4 regions of the Mesorhizobium sp. URHB0026 genome follow, and region 2 is predicted to be linked to each of the others. Evidence: predicted binding sites of a transcription regulator. Region 2 holds the regulator's gene; each other region holds the start of a gene.
The links. The regulator PhoB, encoded in region 2, activates phosphate uptake and scavenging genes when phosphate is short. The targets are predictions, from matches to a motif close to TGTCATNNANCTGTCAT.
Positions count from the first base shown of each region.

Region 1: a site for PhoB is predicted at 1,321-1,337, ahead of phnF (phosphonate metabolism transcriptional regulator PhnF). Genes of this name have one in related genera too.
Region 3: a site for PhoB is predicted at 1,433-1,449, ahead of ACVWWD_RS01140 (acid phosphatase). Genes of this name have one in related genera too.
Region 4: a site for PhoB is predicted at 4,201-4,217, ahead of olsB (l-ornithine N(alpha)-acyltransferase). Genes of this name have one in related genera too.

Region 1 covers NZ_JBSSCN010000001.1:724,265-729,935, forward strand. Annotated here, with positions in the region: gene ACVWWD_RS03660 (zinc-binding alcohol dehydrogenase family protein) at 1-629, shown strand, start outside; gene phnF (phosphonate metabolism transcriptional regulator PhnF) at 547-1,296, opposite strand; gene phnG (phosphonate C-P lyase system protein PhnG) at 1,416-1,877, shown strand; gene phnH (phosphonate C-P lyase system protein PhnH) at 1,877-2,488, shown strand; gene ACVWWD_RS03680 (carbon-phosphorus lyase complex subunit PhnI) at 2,490-3,602, shown strand; gene ACVWWD_RS03685 (alpha-D-ribose 1-methylphosphonate 5-phosphate C-P-lyase PhnJ) at 3,599-4,510, shown strand; gene phnK (phosphonate C-P lyase system protein PhnK) at 4,507-5,283, shown strand; gene phnL (phosphonate C-P lyase system protein PhnL) at 5,330-5,671, shown strand, end outside.
Region 2 covers NZ_JBSSCN010000001.1:1,024,845-1,030,515, forward strand. Annotated here, with positions in the region: gene ACVWWD_RS05145 (sugar ABC transporter permease) at 1-264, opposite strand, end outside; gene xylF (D-xylose ABC transporter substrate-binding protein) at 397-1,437, opposite strand; gene ACVWWD_RS05155 (ROK family protein) at 1,703-2,938, shown strand; gene phoB (phosphate regulon transcriptional regulator PhoB) at 2,941-3,630, opposite strand; gene phoU (phosphate signaling complex protein PhoU) at 3,650-4,357, opposite strand; gene pstB (phosphate ABC transporter ATP-binding protein PstB) at 4,383-5,186, opposite strand; gene pstA (phosphate ABC transporter permease PstA) at 5,183-5,671, opposite strand, start outside.
Region 3 covers NZ_JBSSCN010000001.1:220,319-225,989, forward strand. Annotated here, with positions in the region: partial or broken gene ACVWWD_RS01135 (alpha-hydroxy acid oxidase) at 1-515, opposite strand, end outside; gene ACVWWD_RS01140 (acid phosphatase) at 693-1,388, opposite strand; gene ACVWWD_RS01145 (cytochrome c1) at 1,538-2,410, opposite strand; gene ACVWWD_RS01150 (cytochrome b) at 2,438-3,739, opposite strand; gene petA (ubiquinol-cytochrome c reductase iron-sulfur subunit) at 3,756-4,316, opposite strand; gene ACVWWD_RS01160 (cupin domain-containing protein) at 4,632-4,976, shown strand; gene ACVWWD_RS01165 (DUF6665 family protein) at 4,992-5,303, opposite strand; gene ACVWWD_RS01170 (GNAT family N-acetyltransferase) at 5,305-5,671, opposite strand, start outside.
Region 4 covers NZ_JBSSCN010000001.1:673,502-679,172, reverse strand. Annotated here, with positions in the region: gene ACVWWD_RS03450 (DJ-1/PfpI family protein) at 1-280, shown strand, start outside; gene ACVWWD_RS03445 (fatty acid desaturase) at 327-1,349, opposite strand; gene ACVWWD_RS03440 (hypothetical protein) at 1,438-1,638, opposite strand; gene grpE (nucleotide exchange factor GrpE) at 1,876-2,508, shown strand; gene ACVWWD_RS03430 (trimeric intracellular cation channel family protein) at 2,613-3,245, shown strand; gene olsB (l-ornithine N(alpha)-acyltransferase) at 3,262-4,137, opposite strand; gene ACVWWD_RS03420 (response regulator) at 4,378-5,671, opposite strand, start outside.

The DNA of each region.
Region 1 (5,671 bases), 300 kb from region 2:
GCGCCCGCACTCTGGTCATCGGAGCCGGGCCGATCGGGCTCGGCACCGCCATCTTCGCCCGCATTGCCGGGTTGGATGTGACACTTCTCGATATGAGCACCGAAAGACTGGTCTTCGCGGCGAGTGAACTCGGCTTTTCGATTCTCGACGGCTCGCAAGCACCCGTGTCCGATCTGGTGCGTGATGCGACCGGCAGCGAAGGCTTCGACGTGGTCTTCGACGCCACCGGCAACACGCGATCGGTGCAATCGGCCTTCGCCCACGTCGCGCATGGCGGAGCGCTGGTACTGGTCAGCGTCGTCAAGGACGACATTGCCTTTTCCGATCCCGAGTTCCACAAGCGAGAAATGACATTGATCGGCAGCCGCAATGCGTTGCGCGCCGACTTCGACCATGTCGCGGCCTCGATCCGCAATGGTGCCGTGCCGTTGTCCAAGCTTGTCACCCACCGCACCACGCTGGCCGATACGCCAGGCGATCTCGCACGCTGGGCCCACGAAAAGTCGGGCCTGATCAAGGCCGTGATCGAGATCGGACAGCCAGGCGTCACAGCGCCGACAGCTTCAACTCCACTCGCTCGGCCGGAAAACGCGACTCCGAAAACTGGATTGGCTGGCCGTCGGGCGTGACGTTGACCGCCACCGTGACCAGGACGATGGCGCCCGGCTGCAGGTCGAGATCGGCGAGATCGGCGGCGTCGGCATGGCGCGCCGAGAGCACGGTCGATTGCCTGAGATAATCGTCGATACCGAAACGTGCGAGCGAGGCGGTGATAGAACCGGTTTGCGCCATCGCCTTGTCGATCCCGACAAAGCGTCTGGCATCGAACCATCCAGCGGCGCGCGACACCGGCCGTCCGTCAGCCTCGCCGCGTGTCTCCAACCGGATCACCTCAGCACCCCTGGCAAGGCCAAGGCCTTCGGCCACGCGCTGGCTGGCGTGCTCGACCGACGAAGCGAGCAGCACGATGTGCCGTTCCGACGTCTGCCCCTGCAGGCCAGTTGAAAAGCGTGTCCGCGCGCCAATCGGATAGGACAGCCGCTTGCGCGACAGGACGAAGGTGCCGCGTCCCTGCTCGGCCCGCAGCACGCCCTCCTGCACGAGGGCCGATATGGCGCTGCGCACGGTGTGACGGTTGACGCCGTAGCGCTCGGCCAGCGCGACTTCGGGCGGCAGCGCGGCATTTTCGGCGAAATCGCCGGCAGCGATCGATTGCAGGATCCTGTCGGCGATCTGGCGCCACAGTGAGACGCCGCTGCGTCGCTCGATGCTGTCGGCTTGCTGTCGTTCGCTCATGGATTGCCCCCGCTTTCCGTCAGATGTCATCCACCCGTCATGGACTCGCGCTAGGTATTAGGTATAATTTGTATAGTTGTCTATATCAATAGACAAATTTAATGAAGAGGAAATTGGCGATGCGAGGACAGGAAGCCCGCGACCAGGCCGAGCGCAAGGCCGCCATGGCGACGTTGGCGCAATCGAGCGGCGAAGACATCGTCCGGCTCTGGAACGAGTCCGGCCTGCCTTCGCAAGCCGAACTTCTGCGCGGTCCCGAGACGGGCCTGGTCACGCTGCGTGGCCGCATCGGCGGCGGCGGCGCGCCCTTCAATGTCGGCGAGGCGACCGTCACGCGTGCCACTGTCCGGCTGCCATCCGGGCAGGTCGGCCATTGCTACGCGCTTGGCCGCGACAAGCAGAAGGCGAAGCTGGGAGCAATAGCCGACGCGCTCTGGCAGGACCCTGCCCGCCGCACCGAGGTCGAGACCAGGCTCATTACGCCTTTACGCTCGGCTCTCACCGCTGCCCACGAAAAATGCCGCGCCGAGACGGCGGCAACGAAGGTGGATTTCTTCACCATGGTTCGCGGAGAAGATTGATGGATATCGCTGCGCAATCGATCGAGGGCGGTTTCGCCGATCCGGTCTTCAACGCTCAGACTGTGTTTCGGGCCGTCATGGATGCCATGGCGCGGCCGGGCAGCTTCCAGCCCTTGCCGGCCCTGGCCCGCCCACCGGCTCCGCTCTCGGCGACATCGGGCGCCGTGGCACTGGCGCTATGCGACAACGACACGCCGCTCTGGCTCGACCCTGCCCTCCATGCCTCCGCCGCGATCGGGTCCTGGCTTGGTTTCCATACGGGCGCGCCGCTGGCCAACACGCCGCCCGACGCGCATTTCGCGTTTGTTGCCACGCCGGCCGAGATGATGGCGCTCGACGGTTTTTCGCAGGGCACGCAGGATTATCCCGACCGATCGACGACGCTGATCCTGCAGGTCGGCGATCTCACTTCAGGGACCCCGCTGTTGCTGGAAGGCCCGGGTATCGAAACCAGCGCCACGATCGCGCCGGCACGGATGCCGCGCCATTTCGTCGAGCAGTGGAAGCAGAATATCAGGCGCTTTCCGCGCGGCGTCGACATCGTCCTCGCCACATCTGACGGCATAGCCTGCCTGCCGCGCACCACGCGCATCAAGACGATGGAGGCGTGATATGTATGTCGCGGTAAAAGGTGGCGAAGCCGCCATTGCCAACGCCCACAGCCTGCTTGCCGACCGCCGGCGCGGCGACCGCTCGGTGCCCGCACTTCGCCTCGACCAGATCGTCGAACAGCTGGCGCTCGGCGTCGACAGGGTGATGAGCGAAGGCTCACTCTATGACAGGGAATTGGCCGCGCTGGCCATCGTTCAGGCGCGCGGCGACATGATCGAGGCGATTTTCCTGGTGCGCGCCTACCGCACCACGCTGCCGCGCTTCGGCTATTCCAGACCGATCGACACCGGCACCATGCTGGTCGAGCGGCGTGTGTCGGCGACCTACAAGGACCTGCCCGGTGGCCAGTTGCTTGGTCCGACCTTCGACTACACGCACCGCCTGCTCGACCCCGAGCTCGCCGCCGGTGCCGATGTCGCCGAGCCCTTGCGGCGCGAGACGAAAGCGCAGGCGATGCCGCGTGTCTCGGCGATCCTCGCCCGTGAAGGCCTGATCGAACCGGATGGCCAGATGCCTGGGGATCATGTGCCCGGCGACATCACCCGCGAGCCGCTGGAATTCCCGATGACGCGTGACATCCGCCTGCAGGCGCTGTCGCGCGGCGACGAGGGTTTTCTGCTGGCGCTCGGCTATTCCACCCAGCGCGGCTATGCCCGCAATCATCCCTTTGTCGGCGAAATCCGCATCGGCGAGGTCGAGCTGGAACTCGACGTTCCCGAACTGCCCTTCGCCGTCCCGCTCGGCACGGTGCGCGTCACCGAATGCCAGATGGTCAACCAGTTCAAGGGCTCGGCCAAGGCGCCGCCGCAATTCACCCGCGGCTACGGCCTCGTCTTCGGCCAGAGCGAACGCAAGGCGATGGCCATGGCGCTCTGCGACCGCGCCCTGCGCGCCTCCGAGCTCGGCGAGGACATTATCGCCGCCGCCCAGGACGAGGAGTTCGTCATCTCGCACTCCGACAATGTCCAGGCCACCGGCTTCGTCGAGCATCTGAAGCTGCCGCACTATGTCGACTTCCAGGCCGAACTCGACCTCGTGCGCCGCATGCGCGCCGAATACGAGGCTCGCGAAAATCCAGCGCAGGCGGAAGAAAAAAAGGAGGCAGCGGAATGACTGCGCAACCGACAGACATCGCCACCTACAATTTCGCCTATCTCGACGAGCAGACCAAAAGGATGATCCGCCGGGCGATCCTCAAGGGCATCGCCATCCCCGGCTATCAGGTGCCGTTCGCCTCGCGCGAAATGCCGATGCCTTATGGCTGGGGCACTGGCGGCGTGCAGGTCACCGCGTCGATCATCGGCCCCGACGATGTGCTGAAGGTCATCGACCAGGGCGCCGACGACACCACCAACGCCGTGTCCATCCGTGCCTTCTTCAAGAAGGTCGCCAATGTCGCGGTCACCACCGATACCGCCAGCGCCACCATCATCCAGACACGCCACCGCATTCCCGAGCATCCGCTGACCACGGGCCAGGTGCTGGTCTACCAGGTGCCGATCCCCGAACCCCTGCGTTTCCTCGAGCCGCGCGAGACCGAAACGCGGAAAATGCATGCGTTGGAGGAATACGGCCTCATGCATGTGAAGCTCTATGAGGATATTGCCAAGCACGGCCGCATCGCCACCACCTATGCCTATCCGGTCAAGGTCGAGGGCCGTTATGTCATGGACCCGTCGCCGACGCCGAAATTCGACAATCCCAAGATGCACCGCTCGCCGGCCCTGCAGCTGTTCGGCGCCGGCCGCGAAAAGCGCATCTACGCCGTGCCGCCCTTCACCGATGTCGTCAGCCTCGACTTCGAGGATCATCCGTTCGAGGTGCAGACTTTCGATCAGCCCTGCGCGTTGTGCGCGGCCGAGAATGTCTATCTCGACGAGGTCATCCTCGACGACCATGGCGGCCACATGTTCGTCTGCTCCGACACCGATTATTGCGAGAAGCGGCGCGCCGACGGCCATCGCGGCCACCTTGCCCCCGAAACCGATCTTGCCGCGGGAAAAATGGAGCCGGCCCAATGACCGACGAACCGCTGCTGCGCGTCTCTGCGCTCTCCAAGTTCTATGGCTCACGGGTTGGCTGCGACAACGTCTCCTTCGACCTGTGGCCGGGCGAAGTCCTGGCTGTCGTCGGTGAATCCGGTTCCGGCAAGACGACACTGCTCAACTGCCTGTCGACACGGCTTTTGCCTTCGTCGGGCACCGCCAGCTACCGCATGCGCGATGGCCAGTTCCGCGAGCTCTACCGCATGAGCGAGGCCGAGCGCCGCTTCCTGATGCGCACCGACTGGGGCTTTGTCCACCAGAACCCGGCCGATGGCCTGCGCATGACGGTGTCGGCCGGCGCCAATGTCGGTGAACGGCTGATGGCGGTCGGCGACCGCCACTACGGCAAGATCCGCGCCACGGCGGTCGACTGGCTATCACGCGTCGAGATCGAGGAAGACCGCATCGACGACGAACCGCGCACCTTTTCCGGCGGCATGCGTCAGCGGCTGCAGATCGCCCGCAATCTCGTCACCGGGCCAAGGCTGGTGTTCATGGATGAGCCTACCGGTGGCCTTGATGTCTCGGTGCAGGCACGCCTGCTCGACCTGTTGCGCGGGCTGGTCACCGACCTTGGCCTGGCCGCGATCGTCGTCACCCACGACCTCGCCGTGGCGCGGCTTCTGTCACAGCGCATGATGGTGATGAAGGACGGCCGCGTCGTCGAAAGCGGCCTCACCGACCGCGTCCTCGACGACCCGCGCGCGCCCTACACGCAATTGCTCGTTTCCTCGATTTTGCAGGTGTGATGATGGCGCGTGTCCCGCCGACCATCGACGATTGGAGAACCTTCTGATGCCGACCCCACTCGTTGTCTCCGACGTTGCCAAAAGCTTTACCATGCATCTGCGCGACGGCATCAAACTGCCCGTCGTCACCGGCGTTTCGTTCTCGATCAAGGCCGGTGAATGCACCGTGCTCGGCGGCCCGTCCGGCGCCGGCAAGAGCTCGATCCTGAAGATGCTCTACGGCAACTACGCCGTCGACGAAGGCCAGATCATCGTCAGGCACGAGGACGGACTGATCGACCTCGCCCATGCCAGCCCGCGCACCGTGCTTGCCGTACGCAGGCAAACGATCGGCTATGTCAGCCAGTTCCTGCGCACCGTGCCGCGCGTCTCGGCTCTCGACGTCGTC
Region 2 (5,671 bases):
GGCCATGATGGCGACCGCGGACGTCTGCACCGACAGGTTCCACAGATTGCGTGGCGTGAGGAACGTGCGGCTGTCGAAATCGAGCGGATCGACGCCAAGACGCAGGCTCGAAATCACATGCAGCGCGACCCAGATCAACAGCAGCGCGCCGATCATGCCAAGCATACGGGTATCGATCTCGGTCGCCTTGAGGAACCGGGCGACCGCGCCGAGTTCCGACGCACGCGCCGTATCGGCCCGCGAGGTTGAGGTCGTGTCGGTCATGATGTCCTCCCAGCGGCTTGCCGTCTGACGCGGAGCCGGACCAGAGCCCAGAAGTTAGCGAAACACAAATCTCGTTGAGAAAACGCCGCGACTCATGAGCCGCGGCGCTTCCGACTTTTCAGGCGATCAAGCTTAGTTGCAGGCCGCGACGCTGCCGGCGGCGACACCCGTGCAGACTTCGTCCTTCTTGATCCAGCCGGCGTCGATGACGAGGTTGAGATTGTCCTTGGTGATGGCCACCGGGGTCAGGAACAGCGACTTGACGGTGTTGCCGCCAGGCGTCGTGAAGTCCTTCACGCCGGCGATGTCGGTCATCTTCTTGCCGTCGGCGAGTTGCGAGGCGATCTCGGCGGCGTTCTTGCCGAGTTCGCGCGCGTCCTTCCACACCGACACGGTCTGGGTGCCGAGCGCGATGCGGTTGAGCGCGGCGTGGTCGCCGTCCTGGCCAGAGACCGGCACGGTGCCGGCGAGCCCCTGTGCCGTCAGCGCCGCGACCACGCCGCCGGCGGTGCCGTCATTGGCGGCGACCACGGCGTCGACCTTGTTGTCGTTGGCGGTGAGGAACTGTTCCATGTTCTTCTGGGCGTTGGCGGGTAGCCAGCCGTCCGTATAGGCTTCGCCGACATTCTTGATCTTGCCGCTGTCCATGGCTGCCTTCAGCACTTCCATCGAGCCCGAGAACAGGAAGTCGGCATTCGGATCGGCGCCCGAGCCCTTGATGAAGACGTAATTGCCCTCAGGCTTCGCCTTGAACACTTCGCGGGCCTGCATGCGGCCGACTTCCTTGTTGTCGAAGGTTAGGTAGAAGACGTCCTTGTTCTCGATCAGGCGGTCATAGCCGACGACCGGAATGCCCTCGTCGAGCGCTTTCTGTACCGCCGGGCCGATGGCCGACGCGTCCTGCGCCAGGATGATCAGTGAACTGGCGCCCTGCGAAATCAGGCTCTCGACATCGGTCAGCTGCTTGCCGGGATTGGACTGCGCATCGGCGGAAATGTACTTGTCGCCTGCGGCCTCGATGGCCTTCTTCATGGCCGCCTCGTCGGTCTTCCAGCGCTCTTCCTGGAAGTTCGACCACGACACGCCGATCACTTTGTCCTTCCCCTGAGCGACCGACGCGAGCGTCAGCGACATGGCGACACCCGCCAGAATGGCGACTGTGAATCTCTTCATGATATCCTCCCTGCGCCGCGTGTGGCGCGACCAAACTGGCCCCAAGGCCGGCACGAAGGCCCTATTTTTTCGAGCCTCGAAAAAATATTCGTCCATCGCCGGAACCCTGTCAACATCGATTCTGACGGATTTTGAGGTGCCGGAAGCCTTTTTTCGAGCCTCGCAATAAATAAATGACAGCCCCAGCCGCTTCTGCCAGTATTCGACCTGTTGCCGGAGGGTGTTCGGGGGGGCGTCAAGAACCGCGGCGACGGGGAGGGAAATCATGTCGGTCGGAATCCGCCACGACGATCTGCGCCGGCGCAATCGAGCAATGGTGATTGGAGCCGTGCGCCGGGGTGGCCAGCCCTCGCGCACCGAGATCGCCGCCACCACCGCCCTCAGCCACTCGACTATATCGGCGATATCAGCCGACCTGATCGGCGAAGGTATCCTGAGCGAAGGCAAGCCGAACGAGGCCGGCTCACTGAAACGCGGCCGGCCGCAGGTTGGCCTTGGCCTCAACCCCGAGGCCGCGGCGGTCATGACCGTGGTGCTGTCGCTGAATTTCCTCTCCGTCGCCGTCATCGACTACGCCGGCCAGGTGATATCGGAGGAGCAGCGCCGGCTGGACACGCTGACCATGTCGCGCGAGGCGCTGATCGGCGAATGCGTGGCCATCGTCCGGCGCCGCCTCGAGGATCCCGACCTCGACGTCGCCAGCATCGCCCGCATCGCGCTGGCGATCCAGGGCATCACCGACACCGAGGCGCGCGCCATGCTGTGGTCGCCGATCACGCCCCAGACGGACATTGCCTTCGCCGATATACTCGAAGCCGAATTCGGCATCCCCGCCACCATGGAGAACGACTGCAACATGATGGCGGTGGCGCTGCGCTGGCGCGACCCCGAGCGCTACCGCGACGACTTCATCGCCATCCTGCTCTCGCACGGCATCGGCATGGGCCTGGTGCTGAAGGGCGAGCTGTTCACAGGCACCCATTCCTCGGGCGGCGAGTTCGGCCACATGATCCATCGCCCGGGCGGCGCGCTCTGCCGCTGCGGGCGGCGCGGCTGCGTCGAGGCCTATGCCGGCAACTATGCCATCTGGCGCAATGCAGGACAGATGGGTGAGGACGCCAAACCGGTCGACGTCAGCGACGCCGACATGCGTGCATTGGCGGCCACGGCGCGCGAAAGAGACGGACCGGAACGCGAGGCCTATCGCAAGGCCGGGGAGGCGCTGGGCTATGGGCTTGGCAGCCTGTTCGCGCTGATCGATCCGGCGCCCGTTGCGATGGTCGGCGTCAGCGCCGCCGCCTTCGATCTGATCGAGCCGGCCTTGCGCGAGGCCATCGCCCAGACCGCCGGCGGCCAGCATTCGACGTCGATTTCCTTCGATACAGAGCCGAACGAATTGCCGCTGATCCGCGAGGGCTGCGCCATGCGCGCGCTCACCTTCGTCGACCAGGAGATCTTCGCGCCGGGCGTGCAGGTGAGATCCGGCAAGAACGTGGCCTGATCTCAATCCTCGCGGATCGCGTAGCCTGCGCCACGGATGGTGCGTATCACATCGGGCATGCGGCCATTGTTTACCGCCTTGCGCAGGCGGCCGACATGCACATCCACGGTGCGCTCGTCGATGTAGATCGTCTCGCCCCAGACATTGTCGAGCAACTGGCTGCGCGAGAATACGCGGCCGGGATGGCGCATCATGAACTCGAGCAGGCGGAACTCGGTCGGTCCGAGCCGGATCTCGCTCTTCTTGCGATAGACCCGGTGCGATTCGCGGTCGAGCACGATGTCGCCGACCTTGAGCACGCTGGACAACACTTCCGGCTTGGCGCGGCGCAGCAGTGCCTTGACCCGGGCCATGAATTCCGGCGTCGAGAACGGCTTGACCAGATAGTCGTCGGCGCCGGTCGAGAGGCCGCGCACGCGGTCGCTCTCCTCGCCGCGCGCCGTCAGCATGATGATCGGCAACCGCTCCGTCTCGGGCCGCATACGCAGGCGCCGACAGAGTTCGATGCCGGAAACCGCCGGCACCATCCAGTCGAGCACCAGGAGGTCGGGCACGTTTTCCTGGAGGCGGATCTCGGCTTCGTCGCCGCGTGTCACCACCTCGACCTGGTAACCCTCGGACTCCAGATTGTAGCGGAGGAGCACGCCCAGCGGCTCCTCGTCCTCCACCACCATGATGCGTGGCGCGATCATCGATTGATCATCCCTGCCGTCAAGCCGCCGGCACCGACATCGCCGTCTCGTCCTGCTTCGGACGGTTGGCGGGCAGTTGCGTGCCGGTCAGCACATAATACGCATTCTCGGCAATGTTGGTCACATGGTCGCCGATGCGTTCGAGATTCTTGGCGCAGAACAAAAGATGCGTGCAAGCCGTGATGTTGCGGGGATCCTCCATCATGTAGGTCAGGAGTTCGCGGAAGACCGAAGTGTATTTGACATCGATGCGTTCGTCGTCATTCCTGAGCTTGGCGAGGGCGGCGGCATCGCCGGCCGCATATTCCTCGACCACGCCCTGCACCTGGATCAGCACCAGCTGCGCCATGGAGTCTATGGAATGCGACAGGTCGCGCGGCGTGGCGGTGAGGCCGACGGAGCCGACGCGCTTGGCGATGTTCTTGGCAAGGTCGCCGATGCGTTCGAGATCGCCCGCCATGCGGATCGAGCCGACCACATGACGCAGATCGTCGGCCATCGGCTGGCGCTTGGCGATCAGGGTGATGGCGCGATCATCGAGTTCGCGCTGGCGCGCGTCCATAATGGCGTCGTCGGAGACGACGCGCTGTGCCAGCGCGTTGTCGGAATTCAGCAGCGCCTTGGTGGCGCCGCCGACCATGATGCCGGCGAGATCGCCCATGTCGCTGATCAGCCTGCTGATCTGTCCGAGATCCTCGTCGAAGGCTGCGACTGTGTGTTCGGCCATGATCCTGGTCCTCGTATGCGTGAGATCAGCCGAAGCGGCCGGTGATATAGTCCTGCGTGCGCTTCTCGCGAGGCGACGTGAAGATCTTCTCGGTCTTGTCGAATTCGACCAGCTCGCCCAGATACATGAAAGCCGTCTGCTTCGAGACGCGCGCGGCCTGCTGCATGTTGTGGGTGACGATGACGATTGTGTAGTCGGCTTGCAACTCGTCGATCAATTCCTCGATCTTCGCGGTCGACAATGGGTCGAGCGCCGACGCCGGCTCATCGAGCAGGATGACCTCCGGCTTCACCGCCACCGTGCGGGCGATGCAAAGCCGCTGCTGCTGGCCGCCGGACAGGCTGAGGCCGCTGGCATTGAGCTTGTCCTTGACCTCGTTCCAGAGCGCGGCGCGTTTCAACGCCTGCTCGACACGGCCGTCCATTTCGGCCTTGCCGATCTTCTCATAGAGCCGGACGCCGAAGGCGATGTTCTCATAGATCGACATCGGGAACGGCGTCGGCTTCTGGAACACCATGCCGATCTTGGTGCGCAACAGGTTGAGGTCCTGCGAGCGGTCGAGAACGTTCTGGCCGTCGAGCAGCACCTGACCCTCGGCGGTCTGCTTGGGGTAGAGCTCGTAGATGCGGTTGAAGACGCGCAGCAGCGTCGACTTTCCGCAACCCGACGGTCCGATGAAGGCAGTCACGCTGCGCTCGGGCAGCGACAAGGTGATGTCCTTCAGCGCCTTCGACTGGCCGTAGTAGAAATTGAGGTTCTTGACCTCGATCTTCGCCTTGGCGGCTGCCTCGGCGGCAATCGTCATGTCTGGAGACAACATCTGGCTCATTTGTCCTCTCTGCGTCCGGTCAGGCTGCGCGCGAAGATGCTGAGCGCGAGAACCGTCAATGTGATTATGAGTGCGCCGGTCCAGGCCAGTTGCTGCCATTCTTCGTAGGGGCTGAGAGCGAACTGGAAGATGGTGACCGGCAGGCTGGCCATCGGCGCGTTGAGGTTGCTCGACCAGAACTGGTTGTTCAGCGCCGTGAAAAGAAGTGGCGCGGTCTCGCCGGAGATGCGGGCGATCGACAGCAATATGCCGGTGACGATGCCGGACAGTGCCGCGCGGTAAGCGACCGACTTGATGACCACCCAGCGCGGCGCGCCGATCGCGGTGCCGGCTTCGCGCAAGGCGTTCGGCACCAGGTTGAGCATGTCCTCGGTGGTGCGCACGACCACGGGGATGACCAGGATAGCCAGCGCGACGGCGCCGGCGATGGCCGAGAAATGCCCCATCGGCCGCACCATCAATTCGTAGACGAAAAGGCCGATGAT
Region 3 (5,671 bases), 800 kb from region 2:
AGCCGGTGCGCTTGTCACGCTCGCGGTTGCCGCCCGTGATGCTGTCGACGGTCAGCATCAACACCTCGACGCCGATATCCCTGGCGCGTTGCATCATCGAGACCGCGATCGCGATGGAAATAGAACTGGTAGACTTGAGGGCTGCTGCTGATTGCCCGCGCCTCCTCGAGGCTGACGGTGCCGAGCGAGGAGACGCCGAACATGGTGCCATATTTGGCCGCCGCCTTGGCGACGGCCCGCTCGCCCTGATGGTGAAACAGTCGCTGCAAGGCGGTCGGCGAGCAATAGAACGGCATCGCCAGCTTCTGGCCCATCACCGTCACCGACATGTCGACCTCGCTCACGCCCCGCAGGACGTTCGGGACCAGGTCGCAACGCTCGAAGGCTTCCGTGTTGCGGCGATAGGTGACTTCATCGTCCGCCGCGCCGTCGATATAATTGAAGATCGGCCCCGGCAGGCGGCGCTGCGCCATGCGGCGGAAATCGGAAAAGTTATGACAGTCCTGCAGCCGCACCATAGAATTCCAAACACTGTATCGGGACGGGCCTCGCCGCCGTTCAGGCGTCGAATATCAATCCGGTGCCCCCATGCCAACGGGCTAATTGCGGCTCGCGCGCCGAGCGGAGGCAGTCCGCATGAAAAAGGGGCGCATCGAGCGCCCCTTCCGTTCCAGCCGATTTCCCGCGGAAGGCTACATGCCGAGATCGGAACGAAGCTCCGCCCTGGCCACGTCGTATTCGGCCTTGAAGTCATCCCGGTTGAGCAGGACGGCGGCGATGACGCTGCCGGAAATCTTGCCCATCTCGACGTCGGACGGATAGTGTATACCGCCGACGATGCGGTTGTGGCCGAACTCGGCCGCGCGCGCCATGATCTCAGCACGCCTTTCCGGAACCATGTCGGACAGGATGATGCCCATCATCGTGCCGACGGTCGCATGGCCGGACGGCCAGGAACCGGAGCTCGACAGCTTGACCACCGGCTTGACGAGATCGCTGAGCTGGTGCGGACGCGGGCGCTTCCAGACATCCTTGGCCGGATCGACGACGGCGCCTTCGGTCTCCACCACGCGATCGAAGAAGGCGCTGAATTTCGGCAGCTTGTCCTTGTTGAAATTCGGTCCCATGACATCGGCGAAACGCCAGACGTTTTCCTCGGCGTCGGCGATGGCGCGGGCTTCCATCTCGGGCGTGCGCGTGACCTGCATGGTCAGCACCTCGCCAAGCTCGGCCTTGGTCTCAGCCGAATCATTGGCTGGCGGCGGCGGCAGGATCATCGTCAGGTCGACATCCTTGTTCGTGATGAATGGTTTTGCGTCTTCGGCACGGGCCGTGGAACCAACGACGAGCAGCAACAGGCCTGCCGCAAGCGATGCGTATCTTTTCATGGGCGTGATCCTTTGATGAGAGCGCCGCAGGATCGCGATGTGTGGTGACGGCCATGTGACACCGCCGCGACATGGAGGGCGCAATCCACTCAAAAAGCAGAAAGGGCACCTCGCGGCGCCCTTTTGCGAATTCCAGAATGCGGCATCGCTCAGTGCGCGACGGCTTCCCACACCTTGCGCTTGGTCAGGTAGACTAGGGCGCCGAACAGAAGCAGGAACACCAGCACGCGGAAGCCCATCTTCTTGCGGTCTTCCATGTGCGGCTCGGCAGCCCATGTCAGGAAGGCAGCCACGTCGCGGGAATACTGGTCGATGGTCTGCGGCGAACCGTCGTCATAGGTGACCTGGCCGTCGGAGAGCGGCTTGGGCATCTTCAGCGACACGCCGGACATGAAGTACGGGTTGTAGTGCGTGCCTTCGGGGATGACCATGCCGGCGGGCGGCGTCTGGTCGTAGCCGGTCAAGAGCGAATGGATGTAGTCGGGACCACCCGCATCATACTGGGTGAAGATATCGAAAACGAACTGCGGGAAGCCGCGCTCGACGCCGCGCGCCTTGGCCAGCAACGACATATCCGGCGGCGCCGCACCACCATTGGAGGCAGCGGCGGCTTCCTCATTGGCGAATGGTGCCGGGAAATGGTCGGACGGCTTGCCGGGACGGTCGAACATGTCGCCGGCATCGTTGGGGCCGTCATGGATCGTGTATTCGGCTGACAGCGTCTTGATCTGCGCGTCGCTGTAGCCGAGGTCCGAAAGCGTGCGGAACGCCACCAGGTTCATCGAATGGCAGGCCGAGCAGACTTCCTTGTAGACCTTCAGCCCGCGCTGCAGCTGCGCCTTGTCATAGGTGCCGAACGGGCCGGTGAAGCTCCAGCTCATTTCCTTCGGCTCGTTGATCGGGAAATGCGTCGGCGCCGCCGCGTTGTGCGCCTCTTCGGCCGCGAACGCCCAGGTGCCTGCAACTCCGGTGCAGGCGGCCACGAGGCCGATCAGCGCAAGCGAGGTGAGAATCTTTTTCATGCCAAATCCCCTTAGATTCTCTACCGCTCAGCCCTTGGTCTCAGGTGCTGCCGTGGCGCCCGCCGGATGCCCGCTGCCACCCTTGTTCATTTCGAGCACCGCCTCGGTGATCGAGTTCGGCAGCCTGCGGGGTGTCTCGATCAAGCCGAGCACCGGCAGCGCGATCAGGAAGAAGGCGAAGTAGAACAGCGTCGCCATCTGCGCCATGAACACATAGCTGCCTTCCGCCGGCTGCGAGCCCAGCCAGCCCAGCAGGATGGCATCGGCCACGAACAGCCAGAAAAACAGCTTGTACCAGGGCCGGTAGACCGCCGAGCGCACCTTGGAGGTGTCGAGCCACGGCACCAGGAACAGCATGACGATGGCGCCGAACATGCACAGCACGCCGCCGAGCTTGGAATTGATCGGCCCGATGTTGAAGGTGATGGCGCGCAGGATCGCGTAGAACGGCAGGAAGTACCATTCCGGGACGATATGGGCCGGCGTCTTAAGCGGGTTGGCGACCGTGTAGTTGTCCGGATGGCCGAGATAGTTCGGCAGGTAGAAGACGAAGTAGGCGAAGACGAACAGGAATACGATCATGCCGAACGCGTCCTTGATGGTCGCGTAGGGCGTGAAGGCCACGGTATCTGTCTTCGACTTGACCTCGATGCCGGTAGGGTTCGACTGGCCGACGACGTGCAGCGCCCAGACATGCAGCACGACGACGCCTGCAATCATGAACGGCAGCAGGTAATGCAGCGCGAAGAAGCGGTTCAGCGTCGGATTGTCGACGGCGAAGCCGCCGAGCAGGAGCTGCTGGATCCAGTCGCCAACCAGCGGAATGGCGCTGAAGAAGCCGGTGATGACAGTGGCGCCCCAGAAGCTCATCTGCCCCCATGGCAGCACATAGCCCATGAAACCGGTCGCCATCATCAGCAGGTAGATGATGCAGCCGAGGATCCACAGCAGCTCGCGCGGCGCCTTGTAGGAGCCGTAATAAAGACCGCGGAAGATGTGCAGGTAGACGGCGATGAAGAAGAACGAGGCGCCGTTGGCGTGCATGTAGCGCAGCAGCCATCCGGAATTCACGTCGCGCATGATCTTTTCGACCGAACCGAAGGCGAGATTGGTGTCGGCCGTATAGTGCATGGCCAGCACGATGCCGGTCAGGATCTGCGCCACCAGCATGATCGCCAGGATGCCGCCGAAGGTCCACATATAGTTCAGGTTGCGCGGCACCGGATAGGCGATGAAGCTGTCATAGACCATCCTGGGCAGCGGCATGCGGGCGTCGAACCAGCGTTCGATACCGGTCTTCGGCGTGTAGGTCGAGTGTCCCTCGCTCATCGAAATATCCCCTGCCTCAACCGATAAGGAGTTTGGTGTCGGAAATGAATTTGAATACCGGAATCGCCATGTTCTCGGGCGCCGGGCCTTTGCGGATGCGGCCGGCCGTGTCGTATTGCGAGCCGTGGCACGGGCAGAACCAGCCGCCGAAATCGCCTTCCTGGCCGAGCGGGATGCAGCCCAGATGGGTGCAGACCTGAACCATGACCATCCAGGCCTCCTTGCCGGGCGTGGTGCGGTTGGCGTCGGTCGCCGGCGCATCGGACGCCAAATTGGCGTTGCGGGCGATCGGATCCTTGAGATCGGAGAGGCTGACGGCCTCGCCGTCCTTCATTTCCTTCTCGGTGCGGTTGCGCACCACGACCGGCTTGCCGCGCCACTTGACGATCAGCGAGCTTCCAGGCGTCAGCGAGGAGACGTCGACCTCGACCGAAGCGAGCGCCAGCGTCGAGGCGTCGGGGCGCATCTGGTCGATGAACGGCCAGGCCACGGCACCGGCGCCGACCACCGCGGCCATGCCGGTGGCGACATAGAGAAAATCTCGACGATTGGGATCGTGGATGTCGGTTGCGCTCACGGGTGCCTGATCCTTTCGCCTCTTCCGCGCCGGGGGCCGAGCCTTGTTCCCCGCTCAATCACGCCAACCCGACAGCGCATGGCGAACAGGCTAGCGAATTCCTCCGGCATTTGGACTTCGGTTTATGCGTGAAGCCCGTTTTTGTCCAGACGGGTGAAGGCACAAGGGCAGATTGTCGCGGGGACAAAATCCCCTAGTATCCGGCGGGACGGCGAATGGCTGCAACAGGCGGCTAAACAACCGGGAAATATCAGCAAAATCCCAGGCTCCAGCTTGCCTCGACACAGGGCGCCGGTGTGATCTATCCTCCTTCGCATGGCGCACGTCATCGATCGCGAGCAATGGGCTGTTCGTTCCGACCACTGGAAGGGCGAACTGCAGTGCGGTGCCTACGGCTCAAACTCCTGCCTGATCTTCAATCACTTGCCCGACGTCGGCGGCGGCCCGCGGCTGCACGCCCATCCCTATGCGGAGATCTTCATCATCCGCCAGGGAACCGGCCTCTTCACGGTCGGCGACCAGGAAATCGAGGCTTCGGCGGGACAGATCCTGATCGTGCCGCCAAACACGCCGCACAAATTCACCAATCTCGGTCCGGGTCCGCTGGAAACGACCGATATTCACGAAAACGGCAGCTTCATCACCGAGTGGCTGGAGTGATTCCTAAAAACTGAATTACGCGGCGCCGAGCCTGACCAGCACGGCTTTCGGAATATTGTATTCGCGGATGACGGCGTCGTGCTTGCGAAGGCCGCACAGTTCGCGCTGGATGAAATAGGCGTGAACGGCCACGGCAGCATCCTTGAGCAGACGGTGGCGCAACTCATCGTCCCCGTTGTCGCGCAACCGGGCCAAGGTTTCTTCCACGCGCTGTCCGGCGCGGCCGAGCGCCGCCGCCTTCTCGGCCAGTATTTCATGGCCGAGTGCGTCGAAGGCCGCGTCGGCAGCCGACGTGCCGGCAAGATGGGATGGCGGACGCAAGGACATTTCAGTTCCCTTTCCCGAACACCATGCGATGGGTGACGAATTCTTCGTCCTCCACGCGCTGAAAACCAAGCCGTTCATAGAAACCGAAAGCTTCCGGCGGCGCGCGGGTGTTCAACACGGTGAAATACCGGCGGGCTCGGTCGATCACGGTCTCGACCAGCGTTCGGCCAAGGCCGGCGCGACGGTGACGCCCGCTGACGAACAGGTGGCGGACCCGGCCGTGGTCCCTGCCCTCGAAATAGGGATCGATATTCAACCCGCAGACACCGGCGAGCTCCGCGCCGTGCCATGCTCCGAACAGCGCCTCGCCCCGCTTCAGGAACTTGTTGCGGCCGCTTGCCCAGCCATCGCCCAGGCGCACCAGCATC
Region 4 (5,671 bases), 350 kb from region 2:
GATCTTCACCATCTGCCATGGCGTGCAGATCCTGATCGCGGTCGACGGCGTGGTGCGGGGCAGGGAAGTGGCGGCGCTTCATTATTGCGAGCCGGAAGTCACGCTGGCCGGCGGCATCTATGTCGACGTCGCGCCCAACGGGGCCCATGTCGACGGCAATCTTGTTTCGGCCAAGGGCTGGCCGGGCCTGTCCAATTTCATCCGCGAATGCCTGAAGGTGCTGGGCACGGAGATCCGCCATGGCCAGATCCTGATGCGCGACGAGCGGCAAGCGGCCTGAGAAAGGTTTGGGGAACTACCGCCGCGCGCTGGCGCGGCGGTATGCTCTACGCCGCCATCCGCGCTTCGCGGAACGACACCAGTTTTTGGCGGCTTTCGTCCCACAAGGCCAGTTTGACGCAGCGCAGGCTCTCGAGCAGCGTGACGCGGCCGATGCCGCGCAGCTCGGGATAATCCCGCAGCACTTCCTGCAGCCGGTAGCCGGGCACCTTGGCGGAGAGGTGGTGGACGTGGTGAACGCCGATATTGCCGGTGAACCAGTTCAGCACCGGCGGAAGGTCGTAATAGGACGAGCCGTGCAGGGCGGCGCGCTGGAACTCCCATTCCTCATCCTTCGCCCATTCGGTCTCCTCGAACTGGTGCTGGACATAGAACAGCCAGATGCCGGCCGAACCGGCAAGAATGACGATCGGCAGATGGACGATCAGGAACGCACCAGGGCCGATGACCCAGATGAGGATGGCCGCGGCAACCGCGATGCCAAGATTGGTGGTCATCGACGACACCCAGGGCGTCAGGCCGCCGCGCATCATGCCGACGGGCAACCTTTGCGAAAAGATGAACAGCCAGATCGGCCCCAGGCCGAACATCACCAGGGGATGGCGGTAGAGGCGATAAGCCAGGCGACCCCGCCAGGACATCCGCCGGTATTCGGCGACGGTCAGCGTCCTGATATCGCCCATGCCGCGTTCGTCGAGGTTGCCGGCGCTGGCATGATGGGTGGCATGGGCACGCCGCCAGCAGTCGTAGGGCGTCAGCGTCAGGATGCCCAGCGCGCGGCCGATCCAGTCATCGGCAATGCGATTGGCAAAGAAGGAGCCATGGCCGCAATCGTGCTGGATCATGAAAATCCGCACCAGGAAACAGGCCGCGGGCAGGATCAGGACCAGTCCCCACCAATGACCATAGGCATAGGCAGCGGAAGACAGAGCCCACAGCGTGGCGAAAGGAATCAGGGTGATGGCCAGTTCGAGTGTGCTACGCCGCCTGTCAGGCTTCTTGTAGCGCGCCAGGATCTTTAGCCAGGCGCGCTTGCTGTTGGCAGCTGCCTCGGGGGAAATCATGTTCATCAGGAAGCATAGGCGGGGTGTGCCGCCACCGCAAGCCAGGGATCACGCAAAGTTACTGTGCGTAATTGTCGCGTAAGGCCCGGGTGACTTACTGCCGTGGCCATCCGGCGTCGCCATCCTCGACCCGGTCGAGATGCTCGAGCAATTGCTCAAATCGGTCCGGGATGTCAGGTTCGATGCGGAAGGCCGGCAAGGTGCGCAGAAAGCGCGTCACTGCCTCGGCGCCAAACTGGCGCCGAACCTCCGCAGCGAGCCTTTCTCCTTTTTCAAGCTTGTTGCGGGTCATCATTTCAAAAATCCTGCGTCGGCTCCGAAACTCCCCCAGCAGCGGAATGGTTCCCGCATCACCGCTTCGTGGCAAGCAAAGCCGGCAAGTAGGGTAAAATTTGAATTAAAATCGAAGCGTCCCACCGTGCTTTCCTGATCCGGTCGCAGGCTCTTGCCGTCGCTTTCCCCTTGATTTTTGGCCTGCGAACCTCGATATCGGGCACAAAATCCATGCCATTCGAGATGACGGGAAACGGCGATGAGCGACCAGGCAAAAGACGAACGCACGCCCAATGAAGCCGAGGCGGCCGAGGCCAATGCCGAGCGCACGGAAGGCAGCATCGATGGCGACTACGAAGCGCTTGTGCGGCTGCTGAAGGAAAATGAAGAGCTGAAGGACCGCGCGCTGCGGGTCGCGGCCGAGATGGAAAACCTGCGCCGCCGCACCGCGCGCGACGTGCATGACGCGCGCACTTATGCGGTGGCGAATTTCGCCCGCGACATGCTGTCGGTGTCGGACAATCTGCGCCGCGCCCTGGATGCCATTCCCGCCGAGGCCAAGGCATCGGGGGATGCCGGCTTCAAGGCGCTGATCGAAGGCGTCGACCTGACCGAGCGCGCCATGCTGTCGGCGCTGGAACGGCATGGGGTCAAGAAACTTGCTCCCGAGGGCGAGAAGTTCGATCCCAATTTCCACCAGGCAATGTTCGAAGTGCCCAATCCCGATGTCCCGGCCAACACCGTGGTCCAGGTCGTGCAGCCGGGCTATTCGATCGGCGAGCGGGTGCTTCGCCCGGCCATGGTCGGCGTCGCCAAGGGCGGTCCGAAAATTGCCGCCGACGCGCCGGTCGAACCAGGGCCGGTCAATGAGCAGGCCGAGAAAGATGCGTGATTAGTGGGGTGGCGAATAGAGAGTAGTGAGTAGCAAGGACCGGCACGAGTAGGCGCCTGCTTCGCCAATTGCCATTCACTACCGACTACTTCACTACTCGCTCCATGAACCCGATCGCCCTCCTCGACTATGCCGGCGTTGCCGTCTTCGCGGCGACGGGGGCGTTGGCGGCGTCGCGCAAACAGCTCGACATTATCGGCTTCCTGTTCCTGGCCAGCGTCACCGGCATCGGCGGCGGCACGCTTCGTGACGTCATCCTCAATCTGCCGGTTTTCTGGGTCGCCAACTCGAGCTACGTGCTGATCTGCGCGGCGGTCGCGGTGCTGGTGTTCTTTGCCGCGCACCGTGTCGAATCCCGCTGGAAATGGCTGCTCTGGCTCGACGCCATCGGATTGGCCGCTTTTTCGGTGATGGGTGCGGCCAAGGGTCTGGCCATTACGGGTTCGCCGGTCGTCTCCGTCATCACCGGCGTGCTCACCGCCACGTCAGGCGGCATCCTGCGCGATCTGCTGGCCGGCGAGCCCTCGGTGCTGCTGAGGCCGGAAATCTATGTTACGGCCGCTCTGGCAGGCGCCGCCATCTTCACGGCTGGCGACGTCACAGGATTGCCGCCGATCGTTTCAGAGCTGGCCGGCTTCGCCGCGGCGTTGGCCGTTCGCGGCGGCGCGCTCCGTTTCGGCTGGACCTTTCCAGCCTACAAGAGCCGGCCCGGCCGGCGGCCGGAAGACATTCCATGAAAAGAAGCTATTCGCGTCACGCGGCGAAGCGCTGCGCTTCCCCGCCATAGTAGTTGACGTAGCGGGCACCGATCTCCTTGACCGGCATCACGACGAAAATGTCGACCGTGGAGAATTCGCGGTCGATGACGCAACCATCGCCGATGCGAGCGCCGACCCGCAGATAGCCCTTGACCAGAGGCGGCATCGCCGCGATCGCGGCCTTGGTGTTGACCGCCTCGATCGGCATCAGATCCATGGAGCAATAGCGCCCGGACACAGCGCGCACGTCCCAGGCCGAGTTGGTGCGGCAGTGATGGGCAAGATAGGTGAGCGCCTCCGCATGCGCGGCCGGCACGGTGCCATGGAACGAGGCGCAGCCGGTCATCACCCCGATCTCGTAGTGATTGATGTAGGCCCAGATGCCTTGCCATAGCGCTTCGATGGTGCGCTTCGAACGGTATTCCGGCAAGACGCAGGAACGGCCGAGTTCAAGGAACCGCTGGCTGGGATGGCGGGCGATGAGCTTGGTCAGCTCGAATTCGCCTTCGGAATAGAAGCCCCCGGCGGTTGCCGCGATTTCTTGCCGCAGCAAGCGATAGGTACCGACGATGCGGCGGTGCTCAGGGCCGGACAGCGTGGTGTCGAGGACGAGCAGATGGTCGCAGAGCGGGTCGAAGCGGTCGGCGTCGCGGCGGTCCTGCGCCTGGAACAAATCCTTCCTGGCGCCAAGCTCGTCATAGAATACACGGTAACGCACTTCCTGCGCGGCCGCGATCTCGGCCTCGTTGCGGGCGAGCCGCACTTCGAGATTGCCGATACGGCCGAGCGCCGCACCCTTTATGACGGAATCGACATTACGTCCGGCGAGCAAGGCGCTGCTGGCGTTCGGCCGAGTGTCACATTCCGGCATAACTGTATGCACGAGTGATTCTCCTTCGAGCCATCCCTCTTGGCACGGGGATACGGTGTAGGTGCAACAGGATTGTGACAGTACCGTGATACGGCGTTGCGGGCAATACTTCGTCGGCTGGCGAAAACGGTCAACCGGCTACGTTGCGTCACAGGACCCCACGGCGCGTCGCGTTCGCGGGCGCCGAGAATGGGCTGCTTTTCGGCGGCATTGACCAGCCACGCACCCGGAAAAGCAGGCTCAGGCGGCGACCTGGCCCTCGACGGCGCTGACCAGTGCATCGGGGTCGAGCGGCTTGGTGACGAAGCCGCTGGCACCGTGGGCGAGCACCGCATGGCGGGTTTTTTCCTGGCTGTCGGCCGACAGCACCATAATCGGCACCGGCGGCACGGAGGCCTCCTCTTCATGGCGGCGGATCGCGGCAATGGCGTCCAGTCCGTCCATGACCGGCATGTGGAGATCCATCAGCACCACGTCGAAGCGGTGCTTGTTGCCGGCACCGGTGACCGCCTCGACGGCGGCCTTGCCGTTGCCGACCACCTTGACGCGATGCCCGGCCTTCAACAGCGTCGCGCGGGCCAACATGGCATTGATGTCGTTGTCCTCGGCGATCAGCACGGACAGGCCGTGCTGGCGTTCGCCTGAGGCACGAAGCGCCGGCGCGCGGCGTTTTTCCGGCTGCGGCTGGGCCCGGACCGGTGCGTGGCTGCTCAAAAGGACACGCAAAAGTGTTCCTCCGCGCACCGGCCGGGCAAGGAAAGTCGCGTAGCCGCTGGCACGAAACTCGCCCAGCATGCCGCGGTCGGTGGGTGCGATCAGCGTGACGGCTTCGCAATCAGAAAACCCATGCTGGCGAAGCCGCTTGAGCAGCCTTCCGTCACTCTCTTCCATGGCCGCGTCGACCAGAAGCACGTCGCAGCCGTCGGCGAAGGATGCGGCCTGAGCCACGGTGGTCGCGATGCCGGCCGCGCCGCCATTGGAGCGGATGGTGCGGGCGATGGCGTCGGCCTCGACGGTGTTCTTGGACACGATCACGGCGCGTCGCCCGGCAAGCGCGTTCAACCGGCCCTGCGGTGGCTCGGTGGCTGACGTGGCGGGAATCTCGAAGACGAATTCCGATCCCTCGCCAAGCCGGCTGGAAACCGAAATCGTGCCGCCCATTGCGGCCACCAAGCGCTTGGAGATGGCAAGTCCCAGTCCAGCACCGCCATGCGTGCGCGTCGAGGTGCCGTCGGCCTGTTCGAACTCCTCGAAGATGCGCTCCATGTCCTCGTCGCGCAGGCCGGGACCCGTATCGGCGATGGTGAAGCAGATGCGGTCGCTGGTCTCGGTTCGGGCGCGCGCGACGCTGACCAGCACGCCGCCACTGTCGGTGAACTTGATGGCGTTGCCGATGAGGTTGAGCAGCACCTGCCGGACCCGGCCCGGATCGGCGGTGATCAATTGCGGCACATCCGGTTCGACATGGCAGCCGAGGCCGATATTCTTGGCGAAGGCCCGCGCGGCCATCAATTCGATGATGTTGTCGGCGATC